Regions from separate parts of the Vibrio sp. DW001 genome, predicted to be linked through region 2. Evidence: predicted binding sites of a transcription regulator. Region 2 holds the regulator's gene; each other region holds the start of a gene.

Region 1 (5,984 bases), 1.6 Mb from region 2:
GTCATTATCGGTATTGTGGTGGTTATCATTGCTATCGTGATCGGCTATCGTTTGGCCCATAGCGTAAGAGAACCTCTTACCCGCATCTTTGATACGCTAGAAAGCCTCGCAGACGGTGACATGACCAAGCGTATAGAGATTCGCTACAACAACGAGTTTGGCCGTGTGAGTGGTCATATTAATACCCTAGCAGATAACCTACATAACATTCTGCAACAACTCAGTAGCGCGTCGCACAATCTGACTAATGCATCCACAACCAATCAGTCCACCTCGAACAATGCACAAACCCAACTCAGTAGCCAGCGAGAACAAACCGCAAATGTCGCCACGGCAATGACAGAGATGGCCCATTCTGTCGCAGAGGTGTCACAAAGCGCACTAAGCTCGTTAGACAAGGTACATCAGGTAGAAAGCGCTTCTGATAGTGGACGTCAAGTAATGAGTCAGAACATCACAACAATCAACCAGCTCGAAAGTCGATTAACTGATTCGGTAAGTGCCGTATCCGAGCTACAAAAAATGAGTAGCGAAATTGGGTCAATCTTAGATGTTATCCGAGGCATCGCCGAACAAACCAACCTACTGGCACTCAACGCCGCAATAGAAGCCGCGAGAGCTGGCGAGCAGGGCAGAGGGTTTGCTGTCGTCGCGGACGAAGTCAGGGTGTTGGCTCAGAAGACGACGGAGTCGACTACTGAAATCGAGAGCATGATCGCAAACCTTCAATCGAGTTCAAAATCAGCCAATCAGATCATTGAAAGCTGTATGGGTGATATGGAGAACTCCGTTGCTCAAGCGTCAAATGCAAACAGCTCTATGGAAGAAATTCAGGCGTTAATACTCGAGATTAGTCAAATGAGTACACATATATCTGAAGCGGCTGCAGAGCAGAGCACAACCACTGGTGACATAGCGCAAAGTTTAGAAGGCATTAATCAGATTGCCGATGAAAGTTATCACGCGATGTCAGAAATTGCCTCTGTGAGTGAGAATTTAAGTACTATCGCTCAAGAGCAAGAGAGCTTGGTGAGCCGATTTAAGCTCTAAATTCAAACTCTAGGTCATGTTAAGGTCAATTTTTACTTTAACAAGGGTGAATTGTTATCAATTCACCCTTGTTTTTTATATAGTTACTACAATATAAAATGTAAGGCCAGCGAACCCTTCCCATAAAATTTTAATGCCGGCCAATACTTATAATTAGTAAGGACGTTAAATGGCCATTCACGTTGGTATTATTGATCGAGATCCCATCCGCTTAATCACGCCGCTTTTTGATAATAGAGCAATCTGTGAGCACATCATCTTTATTGGGGATAAGAACCAAAAGACAATGTTTCAGAGGCTCAAATACGTTTTAGACAAACGAAATATCGAAACCGAATTCTTTGAAATAACATCCATCGCTGACACTCCTCTGATTAGACAAGCGATACATCAGCTAGAAACAAACCTACGTCAGCGTGGCAAAGAGCTAAAGCTCAACGCCAGTTGTGGGTTGCGTCATCGCCTATTGCCTGTTTATGAGATGTTTAGACGCAATGCTTGGGAGATCTTCGTTGTTGAACCAAACAGCGATAAGATTTGCTGGATTTATCCGGAAGAAAACAAAGATGCTCAACTAGAAGACCACATCACGATTGCTGACTATCTAACTATTTTTGGTGCGCGGGCTGAATTTAACGAACACGATTTACCCGATCAACTCGATCAACAACTCTATGAACTCGGACAAAGGTGGGCAGGCAACGCCCTTGAACTTGGCCCTGGACTTGCGACACTCAACTACTTGGCAACAACATGTCGTAAAGAGCAAAAATTAGAGGTGAGCTTAACCGAAAAACAACAAGGTTATCGCGAAGTGAATATGCTTCTCTCCGACCTTGTGGACACACAGCTTGCAACCTATCAAAATGGTATTCTCAAATTTGCGAGCGAAGACGCAAGACGATTTTCTAACGGTGAGTGGCTTGAAACACTGGTCCATAGTACCGTTAAGCAGATTCAAGATGAACTACCAACCATTCAAGACCACTCTCTCAATGTTCAGGTGTATCGCCAGTTAGGTGAACGTGAAGTCCGAAATGAACTCGATGTAGCTACTGTTGTGAACAACAAACTACATATAATAGAGTGCAAAACAAAGGGCATGCGCGACGACGGTGACGATACTCTCTACAAGCTCGAGTCCTTGAGAGATTTATTGGGTGGCTTACAAGCTCGAGCGATGTTAGTTAGCTTCCGCCCGCTAAGACACAACGATATCACTCGCGCTGAAGACTTAGGGTTAGCTCTCATCGGTCCTGATGAACTGAAGGATCTGAAAAAACACCTAACTCATTGGTTCGCTGATGCAGGTGGTCACGATGAATTGTGATTGATGAACGGAAACTTAGGATAAGACTGACAACAAAAAATCCCGAACACTAAATGTATTCGGGATTTTTATTATTAAGCAACGTTGCTCCTAAAATGACAAGAGCAACCGATCAATAATTAAAGCATTTTACGCGCAGCAGCAATAACAACCTGAATAGAACGCGTCTCAGTTTTTTTAAGCGTTGCATGATCAGGGATCTCTTTCTGAGTACGGTTGATTATAACACCCGCAACACAGCCAGCTTTAAGACCAGAGCTTGCACACATTGTAAATAGTGTTGCAGATTCCATTTCGAAATTTAGAACCCCCATGTCTTGCCACTCTTGCATTGAACCTTGGAAACGCTTAACAACACGACCAGAGAACGTATCATAACGCTCTTGTCCTGGATAGAAGGTATCACTAGACGCCGTTACGCCCATGTGCACTTTCGCGCCCGACTCTTCTACCGCTTCTTTCATTGCCGTTGCAACTTCAAAGTTTGCAACAGCTGGAAACTCTAGCGGAGCAAAATGCAAACTAGCGCCATCTAAACGAACGGAACCAGTAGAAACAATCATATCTCCGACGTTTACATCTGATTGAATAGCACCTGTCGTACCCACGCGTAAGAATGTACGTACACCACATTGCGCAAGTTCTTCAACTGCAATAGAAGTAGAAGGACCTCCAATACCTGTAGAACAAACTACAACAGGTGTGCCATCTAATTCTGCCAAGTAAACATTGTATTCACGGTGGCTTGAAAGTTGTACTGCATTATCCATTTCAGCGGCGATTTTTGGCACGCGATCTGGGTCACCAGGAATAATAGCAACAGTTGCGCCTTTAAGATCGGCCGCAGTAATACCAAGGTGAAAAACAGGTTGAGACATAGATGGCTCCTTAATGTGGACTCAGCATTTTGCTAATCCAGAATATGGGTGAAGTTGACAGACAAACTGTAGCGAACAAATGCCACCCATAGAGTGATCTCAATCACAATATAAACTTACATTACACTAGCCATTACATAGAAAACCGATTGGCATCACGTTTTTCTACACTTTTGAATGGAATTCGTTCAATTAAAAGAATAGCAAGCATCTGAAATTTATCCTGTCCAAATACCACTATTTCAACCTCAACAATCTTAAAGCATTTGCGGTTACTAACAATGTCGCACCACTGTCTGCCAATACCGCCAACCATAATCCAGTAATACCCAGAAGGCTCGTCACCAAAAATATGGCTTTTAACCCTAATGCCAAAGCGATATTTTGACGAATATTTGCCAATGTTGCTTTCGAAAGAGTAATGATTCCTGCCACATCCGTCAGACGGTTATGGGTCAACGCTGAATCTGCCGCTTCCAAGGCAACATCAGTGCCACTGCCCATCGCAATACCGATTGACGCCGCTTTCATGGCTGGTGCGTCATTGATACCATCGCCGACCATCGCAACCTGTTTCGTTTTCGCAAGCTGCTGAACAAAATCCACTTTGTCTTCAGGAAGCAGACCTGCCTTATATTCAACACCAATTTTGTCAGCAATACCTTTTGCACTTCGCGCATTATCGCCTGTAAGCATTAGCGTGCTAATACCTAGTTTATGTAGTTTATCTATCGCGTCTTTCGCATCCTCACGCAAGGTGTCTTGCCAAGCAAGAACGCCAATCACCTCCGACGCCTCCAAAACTAGAACCGTTGTTTTTCCTACACTCTCGAGACGAGCAACGTGTTGCTCTATCTCATTCGATATCGGCACGTCTACTTTGCTTGGCGCGCTTATGCAATAGTTAACGCCTGAAATTATTCCAGAAACACCAATACCCGCAATAGCCGTTTTCTCAGTCGCTTCCGATATGGCGATATGCTGACTGTTAACATAAGCTACTAACGACTTCGCTAATGGGTGTGTTGAACCTAATTCGATGGATGCGGCTAGCGCGAGCAAGCGTTCTCTCGTTATATTTCCTAGTGTCACAACATCCGTCACTTTAGGTTCACCTTTGGTCAGGGTACCCGTTTTGTCAAAAGCGACCGTTTCTATGCGTCCAAGTTGCTCTAGCGCTGCTCCACCTTTTATTAAGGCCCCACGTTTAGCGGCAACCGCTAACCCAGATGTTATGGCAGCAGGCGTAGAAATAACCAGGGCACACGGACAAGCAATAAGCAGTAAAGCAAGGCCTCGGTATACCCATGTCTCCCAAGGCTGCTCAAAAAGAAGCGGAGGAGTAATAATAACCAATAATGCTAAAGCCATCATGGCAGGGGTATACCAACGACTGAATCGGTCAAGAAAACGTTCAAGTGGCGCTTTGTGTGACTCGGCTTGTTCGATTAAATGTAGTATCCGATCAATGGCGTTTTCACCTTGCTTAGAGGTAACCCGTAAGCGAACCACTTTATCAACGACGACAGAACCAGCAAGAACCTGATCATCCACTAGATGTTCAACCGGAAGTGACTCACCCGTTAACGCACTTTCATCGAAACTAGCCGAGGTTTGAATCACCCCATCAGCAGGAAGCCGAGAACCGGGAGAGACCTCAATAATGTCTTCAGGAATTAATTCGTTAACTGAAACGTGAACCCGTTCTCCATCCACAATCTTTACCGCGTCTTCAGGAACCAGAGCCATTAAAGACTTTACGCCACTTCTCGCCCTTGAAGAGGCGTAGGCTTCGAGTTTTTCTCCAAGTAAAAACAACAGTAAAACCATTGCCGCTTCAATCGTTTCACCTAAATACAATGCCCCAATCGCAGCAACACTCATCAGTGTCTCAATTGAAAATGGGGTACCAGATCTCGCTAGTGTGATCGCTTTTTTGCCGATAGGTACCAACCCTAACAAACAAATTGCAACAAAAGACCACTCACTGAATTGAGGAAGAAGTGGTTGTAATGCAAAAGAGATAAGCATCGCGATCGCCAGAGAGATAACTTGGATATTTTGTTTGAATAGGCCGCGCAGACTGAAATCGTCGTCTGTAGTAGGTTGAGAGGTATATATATTTAACGGAAAACCGGTCTTTAACGCAATAGATTCGATGGTTTGAGTGAGAGCTGCATCATCGTATTTAACGACAAGTTTTTCAGTCGCAAATAGTACTTTAACATAGCTGACACCGGATATATTGCTCACCGCCGTTTCAATTTTTCGAGCACATGATGGGCAATCCATCCCAGCAATTTTCCAGCTTTGAGTAAAAAGAGATTGTAAACCTGAGGGGTCACTTTCCTCTGAGAGGTCAGAACCACTACTGCAAGTACCTGACTCACCACTACAACAACCTTCACTTTCGGCACCGATAGCTTTTATCTGAGTAATCGTTGGCGTAGAGCAGCTAGTGCTACTGATATTCTGAGTGCTTGCCTTTGATTGACAGCCTTCGTGCTTAGTACACATGGTATCTCCTTTATCACCATTTGGTGTAAATGACTTTTGTTAAGATACCAACAAGCATAAACCTTGGAGTTAACTCCAAGGTCAAGCTTTGATTTCATAAATTTAACGAAGGCGAGCTAAAACAACATTTTGATCTAGATTACCTTGATAGTCGGTGTAGTCCAATCCTTGGTCAAAGATAAACTCTGTGACCAGCGTTCTTGCCCGTT
Region 2 (5,984 bases):
ATTGGTGCTTTTTCCAAATGTCTCGCTCCGGGGTTACGTGTGGGTTACATTCAACCCCCCAGTAAACTGCACCCTCACCTTAGTATTACGTTGCAAAACCATAGCTGGATGATTAGTCCATTACTTACCGCATTAACCTGTGAGCTGCTTCGTTCCAACAAACTTGAACATACCTTAGATTATATCCGGACTGAAATGAGAGGAAGGCTAGAACTCGCGCTGACCTATTTATCTAATTTTCAACTCCAATACACCCACGACTGCTTCCACCTTTGGTTAACACTGCCTGACCATTGGCGCTTAAGCGACTTTGTCCAAAAAGCAGCATATGATGGCGTTATCGTAAAGTCAGCGGAACTATTTACGCCGCCAGCCGCGAATGTACCTCCTGCCGTACGACTTGCATTAAGCTCTCCAATCGATCAAGATCAAGTAGAAGCTGGGCTAATTAAGTTAAAAGCCTTATTAGATAGTACCCCAATCAGTGACTTTACTTTATGACCGAGTTTAACGCAGCAAGAGGGTTAACCAATCCTCACGTACAGACCGTTATTCCAAGAATGATTCGGAAACAACCGCTTTTTTATGCTAAATGGCAGACACTAGAAACACCAGACGGCGACTTCCTTGATCTTGCTTGGAGTGAAGATTGGACTAGCCCAACGGTAAAAGAAAAACCTATTTTTGTCCTTTTTCATGGCTTAGAAGGCAGCTTTGAGAGTCCGTACGCCAATGGCTTGATGCACGCTTTTTCTCAGCAGGGTTGGCTATCTGTCATGATGCATTTTCGAGGCTGTAGCGGCAGACCCAATCGACTAGCAAGAGCCTATCACTCAGGTGAAACCGAAGACCCTCGTTTCTTTTTAGAGCATATACAAAACATGTTCCCAGATCAGCCGAAGGTCGCCATTGGTATATCGCTTGGTGGAAACATGCTGGTTAATTATTTGGCCAAATACAGTCACGACCCTATAGTAGAAGCGGCCACCGTCGTTTCTGCACCTCTTGATTTAGAGGCATGTTCATCAAGAATTGAACAAGGATTTTCCAAGGTTTACCGAAACTACCTATTATCCTCTCTAAAGAAAAATGCGTTACAGAAACAGAATCAACTTGTGTCGGAACTTGGCGTTTCAACGCAGGATCTAAAGGCCTTAAAAACGCTTTATGGCTTCGATGATATGATAACGGCACCGTTACATGGGTTTAAAAATGCTAACGATTATTATCAACAATGTTCTGGCATCCATGTTATTAATAAGGTCAACATCCCCTTGCAGGTCATTCATGCCGAAGACGACCCATTTATGACTCAAGCGGTAATACCCAACTTTCCATTGAACAAAAACATACACTACCGCCTATTTAAACAAGGTGGTCATGTGGGCTTTTTGTCCGGAACCTTGACTAAACCCATTTTTTGGCTGGAACAAGCAATACCCAAGTATTACCAACACATCGCATCATGAATAAAAGTAGGCTTTATGATCATTCCATGGCAAGAAATAGATAGTGAGACGCTTGAAAATCTAATCAAAGAGTTTGTATTGAGAGAGGGGACAGATTACGGCCAAAGCGAAACCACCTTAGACGATAAAGTCAATCAGGTACGAACCCAGCTTAAAACAGGAGAAGCGGTGATTGTTTTTTCTGAGCTTCACGAAACCGTCGACATAAAACTCAAGCGCGAGTTCTGATAACAAAAAGTAAAGCGTTTATTCTTTTTATAGAATCTCATACACTAATTTCATATCAGCATTATCATCAATGTAACGACAAGGAATCTCATGTCAGCAAAACATCCGATTATCGCAGTTACAGGTTCATCTGGCGCAGGAACAACGACGACATCTGAAGCATTCAGAAAAATGTTCAGTATGATGGACGTGAAAGCCGCGTGGGTGGAAGGTGACAGTTTTCACCGATTTACCCGTCCGGAAATGGACATTGAAATTCGAAAAGCCAAAGAACAAGGCAAACACATAAGTTACTTTGGTGCGGAAGCCAATAACTTCCCTGCCCTTGAACAGTTTTTTAGAAAATATGGTGATGAAGGTCAAGGCCAAGTAAGACGATACTTACATTCCTTTGATGAGGCTGTGCCTTATAATCAGATGCCCGGCACATTCACTCCTTGGCAAGACTTAGCAGAAGATAGCGATGTTCTATTTTATGAAGGCTTACATGGTGCAGTTGTCGATGGCGATATCAATGTTTCACAACATGTTGACTTATTAATCGGCATGGTCCCCATTGTGAACCTTGAGTGGATCCAAAAATTTGTACGAGATACGCGAGACAGAGGCCATTCACGAGAAGCCGTGACCGACTCCATTGTTCGTTCTATGGATGATTACCTTAACTACATTACCCCTCAGTTTTCACGGACTCACATAAACTTCCAACGGGTTCCAACTGTTGACACCTCAAACCCACTGAACGCGAAAGCGATACCGAGTTTGGACGAGAGCTTTGTTGTAATTCGATTACGTGGAATGAAGAACGTAGACTTCCCATATCTTTTAGCCATGATTGATGGCTCTTTTGTTTCTCGCCATAATACTCTGGTGGTGCCAGGAGGAAAAATGAGTTTTGCTATGGAATTAATAATCAGACCGGTTCTACAACAATTAATAGAAACCGGGAAAATCGGCTAAAAATTGAGCCTGAATGCAGTTTAGTTCTGATACCGTGACGATGTGCACAGTTTTGCTTAGAGAAACGGGAAATCAGGGCGATCAAAATCAAGAAATTGACTGCAAAAAAGGATACTATTCTTAACCTATATACATGTGTAGCTTGCAGCTATGAATTTAAAATCTTATGCTAACGTCACCAATAATATGGGGATACAGCAAAGGAAAGCTGCTGGCACAGGCCCTACAGATAATAGTGAGATAATTATGGTTCTTGGTAAACCTCAAACCGATCCAACGTTAGAGTGGTTTCTTTCGCATTGTCATATTCATAAATATCCTTCCAAAAGTACGCTTATTCACGCTGGAGAAAAAGCGGAAACTCTGTATTACATTGTGAAAGGCTCTGTAGCTGTGCTTATCAAGGATGAAGAAGGTAAAGAGATGATTCTTTCTTACCTTAACCAAGGAGACTTCATCGGTGAGCTAGGTCTATTCGAAGAAGATCAAGAGCGTACCGCATGGGTTCGTGCTAAATCACCATGTGAAGTAGCTGAGATTTCGTTTAAGAAATTCCGTCAGCTTATTCAAGTTAATCCTGACATTTTGATGCGTCTTTCAGCTCAAATGGCAAGCCGTCTACAAACGACTAGCCAAAAAGTTGGTGACTTAGCATTCTTAGATGTGACGGGTCGTATTGCTCAAACACTTCTAAACTTGGCAAAACAACCAGATGCGATGACTCACCCAGACGGCATGCAAATTAAGATCACTCGTCAAGAGATTGGTCAGATTGTAGGTTGTTCACGTGAAACCGTTGGTCGTATTCTTAAGATGCTTGAAGAACAGAATTTAATTTCTGCTCACGGTAAAACTATCGTAGTTTACGGTACACGTTAATACCGTCACAAACAGCACTGATTAAAAAGCAGCGTTTACGCTGCTTTTTTTATGCCATAAGAAAAGACGCGCATTGGTTTATAATCGCAGCTCCATCCTATAATTAATGAGTGTTTGCCCTCTAAGATCCACTTGTCGCTCTTCTATTACCTTAAACCCATAGTGTTCAAAGAAAGGCTTCGCAGTAATACTGACATGTGAATAGAGTCGAGGAATTTTGCTTTTATTACCTTGCTGGAGGATTTGTTGCATTAAAGCACCAGCAATCCCCATACTTTGATGATTGTGATCGACATAAAAATGGCCAATCAACCCATCAGATTGAAGATCGGCATAACCCACTATCTTGTTATCAACTTCGGCGACAAAAGGCACAAGCTTATCCAGAAGTACCTGCCATCTATCAAGCGTAATTTCATCTGATGCCCAAGCTTCTATTTGCCTTTCAGAGTAGTCCTTTCTATTTACACTACGCACAGTATCAAAAAACAACGCTCTCAACGTACAGGCGTCTTCTGGGGCATATGGTCGTATCCGGATAGTACTTTGCACTTCGTCACTTCTCTTCTAACTTATAATTAATATTTGGTAAGCCTAACCAGTAATTGAACCATTTTCTACACGCACAAAAAACCGAAGCGATAAAACTTCGGTTTTTTACTACAACAAGGTTTAGGGTTCTCTAAACTGTGTGACTAGAGAGCAAGGCGAATACGCGGAATGTACGTCTGTACATGAGCCCAATCAACACCGCTATCAAACTATCAAACTATCAACGATAAGAGCAGACCATTACTACTCGCACAAAAAAACCGAAGCGATAAACTTCGGTTTTTTACTACAACAAGGTTTAGGGTTCTCTAAACTGTGTGACTTGAGAGCAAGGCGAATGCGCGGAATGTACGTCTGTACATGAGCACAATCAACGCCGCTATCAAACTATCAACGATAAGAGCAAACCATTACTACTCGCACAAAAAAACCGAAGCGATAAATTTCGGTTTTTTACTACAACAAGGTTTAGGGTTCTCTAAACTGTGTGACTTGAGAACAAGGCGAATGCGCGGAATGTACGTCTGTACATGAGTACAATCAACGCCGCTATCAAACTATCAACGATAAGAGCAAACCATTACTACTCGCACAAAAAAACCGAAGCGATAAACTTCGGTTTTTTACTACAACAAGGTTTAGGGTTCTCTAAACTGTGTGACTTGAGAGCAAGGCGAATGCGCGGAATGTACGTCTGTACATGAGTACAATCAACGCCGCTATCAAACTATCAACGATAAGAGCAAACCATTACTACTCGCACAAAAAAACCGAAGCGATAAACTTCGGTTTTTTACTACAACAAGGTTTAGGGTTCTCTAAACTGTGTGACTTGAGAGCAAGGCGAATGCGCGGAATGTACGTCTGTACATGAGCACAATCAACGCCGCTATCAAGTCATTCAGTGACGAGAAGCTAAATCCTTCTTACATCATGCCTGGCATACCACCCATACCACCCATGCCGCCCATATCAGGCATTCCACCTGAATCTTTAGCTGGCATATCGGTAATCATCGCTTCTGTTGTGATCATAAGACCAGCAACCGATGCGGCAAACTGTAGCGCACTACGAGTAACTTTAGTTGGGTCTAGGATACCCATTGCAATCATATCACCGTATTCGCCTGTCGCAGCGTTGTAGCCATAGCTACCTTCACCAGCTTTAACGTTATTAGCAACGACAGAATCTTCGTCACCCGCATTTTCAACGATTTGACGCAATGGCGCTTCCATAGCACGAAGTGCAACGCGAATACCTACGTTTTGCTCTTCGTTAGCACCTTCAAGACCAACGACTTTCGATGCTGCACGAATAAGTGCAACACCACCACCAGCAACAACGCCTTCTTCAACGGCTGCGCGAGTAGCGTGAAGTGCATCTTCTACGCGATCTTTCTTTTCTTTCATTTCAACTTCAGTTGCTGCACCGACTTTGATTACTGCAACACCGCCAGCGAGTTTCGCGACACGTTCTTGTAGCTTCTCTTTATCGTAGTCTGACGTTGCTTCTTCGATTTGTTGACGAATTTGAGATACACGCCCTTGAATCATTGCTTCTTGACCGAGGCCATCAATGATCGTTGTGTTCTCTTTAGTGATAATAACGCGCTTAGCTTGACCAAGGTCTTCTAGCGTTGCTTTCTCAAGTTCTAGACCAATTTCCTCAGAGATAACCGTACCAGAAGTAAGTACTGCGATATCTTGAAGCATTGATTTACGACGATCACCAAAACCAGGCGCTTTAACGGCCGCAGCTTTCACAATACCACGCATGTTATTTACAACGAGTGTAGCTAACGCTTCACCTTCTACATCTTCTGCAATGATAAGCAGTGGGCGAGATGCTTTTGCAACCGCTTCTAATATTGTAAGTAGTTCACGAATATTAGACACT
Region 3 (5,984 bases), 540 kb from region 2:
TCTCAAATTGGGCACTGGTATCAATTTTGCTATGCCCTTGTTTAACAAGCCCAGAGTAACTAGTGACTCGCCAACTTTTGTCAATATCTCCATACATAATACGAGCATTTAGATCATCGTGTTCTTTTAGATCACTATGATCAAAAAGCTCTATCTGGTCTACCAAGCTTGCCTGTGTTTTGTTGTCAGTTATTTCTGGTATGTGGCTTATAGCCATGAGCTCGTGATGCTTTGCTACTTGGCTGTGAGCGGTACTTTCAAACTCAGCTGTGGAACTTTCCTCTCCATTCTGAAGAAGGTAACCAACAGCACTTAAGTGTGCACCGGTTGGATCTTTTCTAGAACGACCTTTCCTCAACGGAGCAATACCAACAAAACAGCCATAAACGGCGCGAGTAATCGCCACATATAAAAGACGTAAATCTTCCGCTAAACGTTCTTTATCTGATAAGGCAACTGACGTGGGCTGCAGGGTAATATCTAGAAAAGTGGTTTCAAGGTCTTGATCGTAATATTGACCGTTTTTCGATTCTCTATAGGCTGACGCAAACGGCAAAAAGACCAGATCATATTCCAACCCCTTCGATTTATGGATAGTCACAATTTGTACTAGATTTCTTTCCGACTCTAACCTTTGAATCTGTTCATCACCCGCTGAACCGCCCTGTTGAATGTCTTGAATTGACTCGGCAAACCAACGAACCAACGCATGATCACTATCTAACGTTAAACTTGCTTGCTGCAATAATTCCGCTAAGTGTAGAAAATCGGTAATCAATCGCTCTCCAAACTCCTGCGCTAATAGATTTTCACCAATCCCTTCTACCGACATTATCGCTCGAAGCATAGGCATGACACCTCGTTGCTGCCAAACGACTCGAAACGCTTTGAACGCGTTAATCTTCGCTTCTAACTCGATCTCATTTTCATTTAAATTATCAAGTGCTCGGCTGCTTTTCATGAGTACATCAGAAGCCAATGCCGCTCGTAAAATCCGCTCATCTTCTGGGTAAAGCACCGCTTGTAGTAAACGTAGTATGGCACTCGCCATCGCACTCTTAAATACGCTATCTCTATTAGAGAGATAGACACTCGCCACCCCTTTTTTCGCTAGCTCTTGTCGAACGAGTTGACCTTCACCTCCCGTTCTTACCAAAACCGCAATATTACCGGCTTGTATCGACTCTCTCTGCCCTTTTGAGTCCACAAAATAGGCCTCATCACTGCTTTGTAATATCTGGCTAATTTTTTCTGCGGTCCCCGCAGCCATGCCGTTTGTGTAGTTGGTCTTTGCAATTGGTTCGTCTGTTTCTTGTAGCCAGTAGGTCAGTGCTTTCTGTTTAACCCCATCCAGCCACCAGCTGCGATTTTCTGAATCCGGGCTAGGGTTAACAGGGTAGAAAGGAATGTCCTTATCATACACAAAGGGAGAACCAGCTTGGGTAAAGACCCCATTCGTCGCATTTATCATATCCGCACTAGATCGCCAATTGATATCCAACGTATAGTGATCCGCCACCTCATTCCTTGCTCGAATATAGGTAAAAATATCTGCGCCCCGAAAGCCATAAATCGCTTGTTTGGGGTCCCCTATCATTAATAGGCCAGATTCTGGATTAGAAAGGTAGATACGGCTGAAAATACTGTACTGCATTGGGTCGGTATCTTGGAATTCATCGATCATCGCGACGGGAAAAAGATGACGTATCCTTGCTACAAGATTTCCTTGTTCATCCGTGTCAATGGCAGCAGAGAGGTTGGTTAAGAGATCATCAAATGAGAGCCAGTGTCTCTCTTGCTTTATCTGTTGCAAGTTGCCTCTACACACCTGAATTGCATGCGCCAAAAGCGGCTCTTTAATACTGGGTTTATTCGCAATAAATCTACTCACGTGAGCAAAAAGAAGGTGCTCTGGAATGACTTTATTTTCCGGTGTTTTTTCTATCAAAAATTCCTGCGTGAATTTCTCTAGCTTATCTGGGCACTGGTACCCTTCTGTTGGGTTTTCTGCCCATTGAGAAATTTCATTAATCCAGGCTGGCAAATTCTTTTTCGTGAATGAGCGCTTACTTACATCGGAGTTACTTATTATTTGAGGAATATCCTCAACACTTTCTTTCCAGAACGTTTTGAGCGAATCTATCATTGCAAGATTTTTAAGGTGAAGCGCTTCCAACGTATCTTCCATTGCGTCCACAGTAAGAGTGACCGGAACGCCGGTTAATTGGGTAGAAATATCTTTAAGAAGTAACTCTGGTTCACGCCAAATGGTTCGCACTTCATTAGCGAGATTCAACGAAAGAGAATAAAAATTTCGACGCCAATAATCGGCGACCACTTGAGCTTTTAGTTTACTTTCATCCGTGATGAATTCATTGTTGAAACGACTGCCAGATTCAAATGCATTTTGCGTTAACATTCGTTGACAAAATCCATGAATAGTGAAGATTGCTGCCTCGTCCATTTGACGCTCGGCATTTAGTAATACCGATATCACCCGTTTAGTATCAGGGAGCTGCTTAAGCAATAACTTTATGACCGGATCGCTGCTCTCACCTCTTAGGAATGCGATTCTTGCGTCATGAATCTTACTTCGTATGCGTTCTCTCAACTCTGCCGTCGCCGCTTCCGTAAAAGTAACAACTAATATTTGGTCCACGGTTAATGGCGAGGCATGACGGCTCTCCTGATCACCATGCCCTAAAAGCAATCGCAGGTACAAACCGGAGATGGTAAAGGTTTTCCCTGTACCTGCAGAGGCTTCAATTAACCTTGCTCCATGTAGTGGAAAGCTCATCGTGTTTAAGGTTTGCGGCATAGTTCGATTTCTCGGTTATCAGTTACAATTAGCGCGATCACAATCACGGTTAAGCGTATGGTTTACGGTTAATATCTGTTCAAAGAATTTATGGTCCCTCTGGCCATTGTGGCCGTACTGTAAACGCCCTACAAATAATAATGATTTGCGGACGGCCACCCTACATTCTTTTCCTTTTCATTGACTTCTATACCTCTACATTTTCACTATCTTGTGTCTGTTTCAGTACACTTAATAACACCTCACTGGCGAGTACAGAAACCTGTTGGTACAGTGACTCATTCCATTCTGGCCATACTCGATTAATATATCGGTTGCTCCCTTCACCACTAAACTGATAACCATCGTTAAACGTGTTAGCCATTTTGACATCACCGTCTTCTTTCCCTAAAACCAACCTCTCCATACCAATTAGCGCTGTTTTAGGAAAATACGCTAACGGTTGATTTAGGCCTTTAAAATAGTACTGCACCAGTTCAACCAACCATAATTTAGCTTGCTGTTTATCGACAGGAAGAATGACTTTATGTTCTAGCCCTGATTTGTCATTAAAACCGATTAGGTGTGTTTTTTTATGCTCTCCTACCACTGCCAAACAGAGGTGATCTATCCAAGCTAGAAGTAGGTCCTGACTACGAATTCTGCCGCTGCGATAACGAACTAACCCGGATTGATAGTTACCCGATATCCAACCGTTAAGGTTGATCGCTTCCTTCCAGTCATCCAATTCTATCTGCAGGTCGACTTCTATATCGCCTAGTGGCGCTTGGCAAAGGAACAATAATTCATCCACCAACTTATCGGTCTTTTCTCGATTAACACTCAGTTCTAATTCACCAAATGCACCAACTGGCAAGCCACCTTTCGCCCGTTGCTGTTGAACAAAGTTCTGGTAAACCGTATTTTCATCTTGATTCTCTAGTTTGGCTTTAAGCAATGAATGTAAGAGTTCATCTCTCAGGTTGAAGCTCTGCAAGTTATTAAGCAAAAAAGGTTCATCATCTTCTGTCGCTCGGCCAAACTCTTCAAAGAACACCTTGAGACGACGATTAAAAAAGTACTGAACAGGTAACCGCCAAAAACGTTGCAACTCAGCCAATGGAAGGTGCTCTGGTTGCTCGGCAATATCACGGTAATCGAGTAAAGGCTGTATGAATGGTTCCGCCCTATGCCCGTCTCTTTTGGCCGAAGGAAGCCATTCGCTAGCATAGCTTTGATATTCAATACCAAATGCTTTCTCACTAAAAGGAACCATGGGGTAATGTACCGTTAAGTTACTTATTAACGAGCGGGCAGAGTCATCATTGTTTGTATTTTCTTCTCCGACTAAACAGAAGTTTTGTCCGCAATAATCTAGAAGTTCAGAAACAAGAATTGAAGGAGAACGTTCACTATTATCCTGAATTGAACGTCCAACATAGCTTATATAGAGCTTACGTTGTGCCGACAGCAATGCTTCCAGAAACAGATATCTATCGTCATCACGCCGAGATCGGTCACCCGCCTTCGCCCGTTTATTCATTAAATCTAATCCGTCCTGTGGCATTGCACGAGGATAGACGCCATCATTCATGCCTAGAAGGCAAACGACTTCAAATGGAATGGAGCGCATAGGCATCAATGTGCAAAAATTAACCGAGCCAGCAAGGAAGCGCTGACTGACACGTGAGGCCGAGAGTTTAGACTGTAAATAATCCACCAAAATAGTGGGTGAAAGGGATTGCAAATAGTTGGCGTCGGAGAGTTGCGTCGCCAGTTGTTGCAACGCATCACGAATAGATTTTAGTGCTACCTCACCTTCTAATTCTACAAGGAAAAAATCATCGATTAGACGGTAAAGCAATGCTTGCCAGTCCCCTATTGATTGAGTCTGAGCGAGTTCACGGCGATAGGAAGTAATACGATCAATAAAATGGGCGAATTTTCCGGCTATTTCCGCGTCCATTCCTTGTACTTCATTATATGGCGCAATAGATTGATTTGAGGCTTCATAAACATTGATGCTTTCATGCATCGCATACCCCAATAGCATACGTTGAATGCCAAACAACCAGGTATTTTGCTTGGTATCTGGAAGGTCAAACTCAGCTCCAGTTGTACTATCAAGCCCCCACCGAATACCGGTTTCCTCGACCCAACGTTTGCCTTTCTCAAATTCATTATCACTTAAAGAGAATCGACAAAGAATTTCTGGTGTCTCGAGTAATTCAAGAACCTCAGACGCACCGCACCGACTATCTGGCAGTGTTAACAAACGAATAAAAGCATTCAGGATTGGGCTCTCTTGAGAGGCACTCCGATCAGAAATTGAAAATGGGATATAGCGTTTGCCCGGTGCATTACCAAAAACAGCCTGAATTGCCGCGCTATAAGTATTAATATCCGCCACCATCACGATAACATCGCGTGGCTTGAGTTTCGGATTGTCTTCAAACATTTCGAGCAACCGGTCATGCAGCACTTCCACTTCGCGCATTGAGCTATGACAAGCATTCAATGTTACAGAGCTATCCGTGTTGTTTATCTGGTTTTTATGGTGACTAGAGTAGAGGTTTTGATCATCTTGTCTCTCTTCAAGGTTTAATATATCCGCCTGAATTTGATGCAGTAGGTTATCTCTTTTCACCTCAACAAAGGCTTCTATTTCATTGGACGAAAGCTGGGACAGCAGAAACATATTATCTCGCCCCAGTTTACCCAATGATGCCAATAAACCGTTTCCGATAACCTCGGTGTGAAGCGTATCGAGCTCATCGTCATCAATCGGTTGCTTCAGTTGTGCTGACTCACCTAAAAGTTCATAAGAATTTAGCGATTCGGGACTTTCGTTCCACTCGATATGCTGGCGATTTTTCATCGCTAACCTTGCTAGATATTTACGGTCCCTTACCTCTCCCCAATAATAGCGACTGGGGTTAGTAAACATCAGGTGTACATCCATATGTTGACCCAATGCGGCCAATGCATCCATATAACGCGGTGGAATAGAAGAGATACCAAATACAAATAAGCGCTTAGGCATAGACTCCAAGCGCCCCGTATACTGATCTAATGTCTCTATGAAATGCTCATAAAGGTTGGCTCTGTGGTAGGGAGATTGGTCCAAAACGACGGTATGATCATACAGCGCTTGCCACAAGATTTTCTGCCATGGCTGTTCACCGTT
Region 4 (5,984 bases), 1.4 Mb from region 2:
GGGCAACTCAAAAGCATCGGTTTGAACAAAAAGGATATCGAAGCCTTAGCGTCTGCTGATGCCTTAAAAGCACTTTCAGGAGACCGATATGCAACCCGCTGGGCCGTAATGGATTCAGTACAGGATTACCCTCTTTTTCGACAAAACTCTACCGACAACAATGCGTTCCAATACCAAGAGAATGAATTTGAAACATTAACTGAAGACTATGCTGCAACAGGCGTATCGCTCGCAAAACACCCTATAACCTTGTTGGAAGAAAAAGGAATATTAGGTCCATTTACGCGGCAGGTAGAATTGTTAAATCAGCCACACAAATCACTGGTGACGGTAGCAGGGATTGTTACGGGCCGACAATCTCCTGGGACCGCGGCAGGTGTAACATTTTTCACTTTGGAAGATGACACAGGTAATGTCAATGTAGTGGTATGGTCTAATACCGCAAGGGCTCAACAGGAAGCGTATCTAACCGCTAAAATACTAAAAGTAAAAGGGATACTAGAGCATGATGGGCAAGTAACCCATGTTATTGCAGGTAAGCTGATTGATTTAACCGATTCTATCGCACAGCTTAGTACCCAATCTCGAGATTTCCATTAAGTTTATTTCCGGCGTAACAATGCCGTAGAACACTAGTCCAAAATCTGCTTCATTCTCTCTTGGGCCACACCCACCAAAAGATCGGGTTGGAATTTAGAGATAAAGCGATCACAGCCGACTTTTTCTACCATTGCATCATTAAAACTACCACTCAAAGAGGTATTTAGAGTAACAAATAGATTCTTCATTCGTGGGTCATTCCGTACTTCGTAAGTTAATCTATACCCATCCATTTCTGGCATTTCAGCGTCGGTAATCATCATCATCAGTTTTTCAGTAACGTCTATACCTTCATCACTCCACTTGCGTAGTAAATTCAGGGCCTCTAAACCATCACCACACTCAATAATATGCAAGCCTAATTGTTCAAGTGTACCTTTTATTTGTCCTCTAGCGGTCGATGAATCATCAACGACTAGGACACTCCTACCCACCATTTGAGTCGCAAGCCGCTCATCAAGAACGCCTTCGGAAATAGAAATATCGTAATCAATAATCTGAGCCAATACCTTCTCTACGTCGATGATCTCAACAATCTTCTGTACGCCTTCGTCTTCTATATTGGTGATGGCCGTTAAGTAGTTTGATTTACCAGCTGTTTTAGGTGGCGGCGCAATATCAGTCCACGTTGTGTTTACAATATTACGAACTTGGCCGACTAAAAAACCCTGAACACTTCGGTTGTATTCTGTAATAATTAAATTCTGCTCTTCATCTGGGTGCATAGGTCGGTACCCAATAGCAGCACGAAGATCAATAATAGGTACTGACTCTCCACGTAAAGAAGCCACACCAATGACATTTGGGTGAGAGCCTGGCAATTTAGTTACAACAGGCACTTTTAGTATTTCTTTAACCTTAAACACATTGATCGCAAACAGTTGGCGATTGCTCAGTTTAAACAACAACAACTCAAGTCGGTTTTCACCCACCAAGTTCGTTCTTTGATCAACGCTACTTAATACTCCAGACATACAACTTTCTCACAGAGATTGGAATTAAGTTCTAATTCACACTTAGAAACAAAAAATTACGATACCGTTATTTATACTATACAACATCGGATAAACCTATCCAGTATCCATAGACACACCACGAAAACATGAGACAACTGATTAATATCAATTTTCAATACATAACATGTACCAAAAATCAGCCCTCCACGACCTTCATTAATAACTCTCCATCATACATAGCCTGTTTAATTAACGCGGCGCCAGGCATAGTGGCTTGCTTGAGAAAGCGACTCTCGACTATATCTACATTTCGATGATAAACGGCTAAACTTTGCTTCTTAATCGAAGACTCTATAGCAGGATAAAGAATAGATTTAGCACGGTTAATGGCACCGCCAATGAGTATTTTTTCAGGGTTAAACAGATTGATCATGATAGCGATCGCTGACCCCAAATAATAACCTAGCTTTTCAATCACCTCCACCGCGAGAGGATCACCCGCCGCGGCGGCAGAACAGATCGCTTCGATAGTGGGGTTGGCAGCATCAATAGAGGAGACTTCTCCCTGTTCAAGACGCATTGTGACTTCTTCTCTAATTGCCTTAGAACTCGCGACCGTTTCAAGGCAGCCATAGTTACCACAATGACAACGCTTACCAGCGGGATCTATCTGAATATGCCCAAGATCACCAATATTACCATTTTTACCCTGAAGTACTCGACCATCTAGCACAATACCCGCGCCAACACCGTGATGAATCGAAATCAACACAGAACTATCGTTTACCTGAGAGTTCCCAAACAGTTTCTCAGCAAGTGCCCATGCGTGCGTATCATTGGCAATAAAGACAGGCAAACCTGTCGCCTTGTACATTTCTGGGCCCAAAGGCAAATTGGCGACATTGTAGTGTGGCATTTGAATCACAATACCGTGCTCAGAGTTAACCAAACCCGGCAGCGTTACTGAAATACTGGTTACTCTATTTAACTGATCGGCATAGGTCTGAAAAAATTCCTCCGTTTCATGGAGAAGACGTGCGAGTAGATCATCTTGTTCTACTTCATGAATATCTATTTTTGTATCAACTAAAACCGAACCACCTAACTCATGCAGTGCGATAGTTAAATATCCACGACCTAATCTCATAGAGAGAAACTGCCAACCCTCATTGTTAGTTTGTAAACCGACAGCAGGCCGCCCACGACTCGTCGCTTCCTGAACCGTAGTTTCATGAATAAGATGTGCATCGATAAGCTCACGAGTAATTTTTGTGATACTTGCCGGCGCCAAAGAACTCGTTTTCGACAGATCGATACGAGAGATTGGGCCAAGCTCATCAATTAATTTATACACACGACCAGCATTGAACTGTTTGATATGATCAATATGGCCTGGTTGAGCCATGTACATCTGAAACTCCAAAATAACACTGTTAGGGTGATTTTTTTACTTTGCGAAGTAATTGTGAAGCGCCTTAGCAAATCGCCGTGACCAGTATCACGCACAAATCGTATTTAGTTCATAAATAGAGAGAAATTTATATTTCAAACACCGAAATAATTGATCCAGGACAGGATTCCAACGCTGTCAAAACACTTTACCCTAAATGATAACTACACCCCAATAGAACAATTCTTTTTTCTCGCCTTAGATTCATATCATATACTCAAAGGGTAAAGTCAGTAACGGAGATAAAAAATGGTAGAAATGCTTAGAAGAACAAAAATTGTTACCACACTTGGTCCTGCCACAGATAAAGACAATGTCCTCGAAGAAATCATCAAAGCTGGTGCAAACGTTGTCCGCATGAATTTTTCACATGGCAGTGCTCATGACCACATTAAAAGAGCAAAAAAGGTCAAAGAAATTGCTGCAAAATTAGGTCAACACATCGCTATTCTTGGTGACTTACAAGGCCCTAAAATTCGAGTCTCTACTTTTAAAAATGGCAAAGTCGACCTCGTCGTTGGGGAGAAATTCACCTTAGATAGCGAACTAGAAGCAGGGATGGGTGATCAAGACGCCGTTGGTTTGGACTATAAAAACCTACCGCAAGATGTTTCTAACGGCGATCTGTTAATGCTTGACGATGGTCGAGTTCAGCTCAAAGTTATATCCGTGAAAGGCAACAAAGTGTTTACTGAAGTTGTCATCGGTGGCGTGCTTTCAAACAACAAAGGGATCAATAAAAAAGGCGGAGGACTATCTGCAGAAGCGCTTACTGAAAAAGACAAACAAGATATTTTGACCGCGGCTAAAATAAAAGTCGATTATCTCGCTATCTCATTCCCGCGTAATGGGGAAGATATGAGATACGCGAGAAGGCTTGCCCGTGATGCAGGATTGGAAGCGAAATTAGTCGCTAAAGTTGAAAGAGCCGAAACGGTTGCAAATGCAGAAAGCATAGATGACATAATTCTCGCTTCAGATGTCATCATGGTCGCCCGTGGTGATCTAGGTGTGGAGATCGGTGACCCTGAATTGATCGGAGTCCAAAAACAACTCATTAAACGTACTCGCAGTTTAAACCGAACCGTGATCACCGCGACTCAGATGATGGAGTCAATGATAGTCAACTCTATGCCAACACGTGCTGAAGTAATGGATGTCGCTAACGCCGTATTAGATGGTACAGACGCGGTTATGCTATCCGGCGAGACCGCCGTTGGTGCACACCCCGTTGAAACCGTAATATCAATGGCCAGCGTTTGTGTTGGTGCGGAAAAAATGCCGTCTTTGAGTACATCCAGTTATCGTATTGATAAGACATTCCAAGCGACCGAAGAAGCAATAGCGATGGCAACGATGTATTCTGCCAATCATTTGGAAGGTGTGAAAGCAATGATATCACTGACAGAATCAGGTAAAACACCACTTATGATGTCTCGTCTAAGCTCTGGCCTCCCTATATTTGCACTCTCTCGCAATGAATCGACCTTAAACAAATCATCTTTATATCGAGGGGTTACACCTGTGTACTTTGATTCCCATGCAGATGCGGGCATATCATCGGCTCAAGAAGCAATTAATACTTTAAAAAATAAAGGCTATGTACATAGTGGTGATATTGTCATTATTACGCAGGGCGACGTAATGGACATCATTGGTTCAACGAACTGTATGCGAATAATAACCGTGCAATAGTCGCTTATCAGTACTAGGGGCGGTTGATCATTCGAGGCTATTTTACAGCGAATTGTTGGTCATTTATGCAAGGCGGAGGTTTTAAAGGTAGTGGTTCTACCTTTAAAGTTGATAACGCAGTAGAAATCACCTACAAACGCTTATCCCGGATAAAATTTAACCACGAAAGATCAACCGCCCCTAAGTCCTCACCTAATATTTACATCTGGATTCAGGTATATTCGCTGCGTTCTTTCTCGCTAAAGAGTGTTGCTTGATAAATTCGTAACCCGCACTAAGACCCAGTTCATAATCAAAGATAAGATCTTCTTTTTTGCTCATTAGCGGTGAAGATTTTAGCGGCTCAGAAGGCACTATTTGCACAATAAAACAATCGTCAGGAGGGTGACTCAAGAATGCATTAGTTAGTGTAAGGCTTTGATAATGAACCATAAAAAAGTCGGCCAAACCTGAATCAAACTTTCCGCCCAGTAAATGACTTAAGCGATACACATCGCCTGCCCCATACAACCAGCGCCCGCCATTAAGAATATCTAAATGCTTATGGTGTGTTTTCTTCTGTTTCGATTTATCTATTTGTTCCTGCCAGAAACCACTCCACTCGTTTTTCCACTGTTCAACGGTTTTATTCCAACGCTCCTGAACATTATTCATTGGTTCTTTAATCCAATGGATATCAATATTTAACTCTCTGATTTTTTCTACTTCTGTTTCGAGGCTTTCTGTTCGAATGACAATAATATTACGAGCACCCTGTCGCCAAGCTTCTTGGACGGGTATAGCGGCGGTCACACCACCATCAACAAACCTCTTACCCTCAATTATCACTTCTTCAGAGTAAAGACCCGGAATAGCACACGTTGCCCGCATGACGTCATACCAGTTTTCTGTCAATAACGGAACATATCTGTCTTTAATGCTACTAACTTCGGTAACAGCAGCAAATGCTTGCCTCTCTCTTAGGATTTTTCGTCCCATATCCAGATCAAGCTTGTAAGGATAATCGCGAAATTTATTCAGTGCCCAATCAAGATCCATACTTTGTTTACGTCGCATATAACTGAACAGATGGAAAAACCTATCATCTGTCGTCAAATCTAATGTAAAAGCTTTGCCCATACCGGGTTGTCGGCACAAGTACGCGCTAATATTTAACGCACCTGCTGATGTACCATAGAAGACATCGAAGGGATCAAAATTGGAAAGGAGAAAGGCATCTAAAACTCCAGACGTAAAAATACCACATTGGCCTCCTCCTTGAGTAACCAATGCACTGCGCCCAT

What was found. The regulator CRP, encoded in region 2, controls carbon source genes, mostly activating them, when cyclic AMP is high. The targets are predictions, from matches to a motif close to TGTGANNNNNNTCACA.
Region 1: a site for CRP is predicted at 3,351-3,366, ahead of udp (uridine phosphorylase). Genes of this name have one in related genera too.
Region 3: a site for CRP is predicted at 2,851-2,866, ahead of recB (exodeoxyribonuclease V subunit beta). Genes of this name have one in related genera too.
Region 4: a site for CRP is predicted at 3,044-3,059, ahead of L3V77_RS05535 (ROK family protein). Genes of this name have one in related genera too.

Annotation. Positions count from the first base shown of each region.
Region 1 covers NZ_CP091975.1:1,290,263-1,296,246, reverse strand. Annotated here, with positions in the region: gene L3V77_RS06180 (methyl-accepting chemotaxis protein) at 1-1,050, shown strand, start outside; gene L3V77_RS06175 (DUF1887 family protein) at 1,220-2,380, shown strand; gene udp (uridine phosphorylase) at 2,500-3,258, opposite strand; gene L3V77_RS06165 (zinc/cadmium/mercury/lead-transporting ATPase) at 3,496-5,775, opposite strand; gene L3V77_RS06160 (response regulator) at 5,878-5,984, opposite strand, start outside.
Region 2 covers NZ_CP091975.1:3,505,103-3,511,086, forward strand. Annotated here, with positions in the region: gene L3V77_RS16005 (PLP-dependent aminotransferase family protein) at 1-501, shown strand, start outside; gene L3V77_RS16010 (hydrolase) at 498-1,469, shown strand; gene L3V77_RS16015 (YheU family protein) at 1,485-1,697, shown strand; gene L3V77_RS16020 (phosphoribulokinase) at 1,788-2,657, shown strand; gene crp (cAMP-activated global transcriptional regulator CRP) at 2,904-3,536, shown strand; gene L3V77_RS16030 (GNAT family N-acetyltransferase) at 3,615-4,088, opposite strand; gene L3V77_RS16035 (hypothetical protein) at 4,228-4,452, shown strand; gene L3V77_RS16040 (hypothetical protein) at 4,619-4,792, shown strand; gene L3V77_RS16045 (hypothetical protein) at 4,789-4,962, shown strand; gene groL (chaperonin GroEL) at 5,015-5,984, opposite strand, start outside.
Region 3 covers NZ_CP091975.1:2,969,962-2,975,945, forward strand. Annotated here, with positions in the region: gene recB (exodeoxyribonuclease V subunit beta) at 1-2,818, opposite strand, end outside; gene recC (exodeoxyribonuclease V subunit gamma) at 3,006-5,984, opposite strand, start outside.
Region 4 covers NZ_CP091975.1:1,144,864-1,150,847, reverse strand. Annotated here, with positions in the region: gene L3V77_RS05545 (error-prone DNA polymerase) at 1-600, shown strand, start outside; gene L3V77_RS05540 (chemotaxis protein CheV) at 633-1,574, opposite strand; gene L3V77_RS05535 (ROK family protein) at 1,753-2,967, opposite strand; gene pyk (pyruvate kinase) at 3,256-4,701, shown strand; gene L3V77_RS05525 (patatin-like phospholipase family protein) at 4,894-5,984, opposite strand, start outside.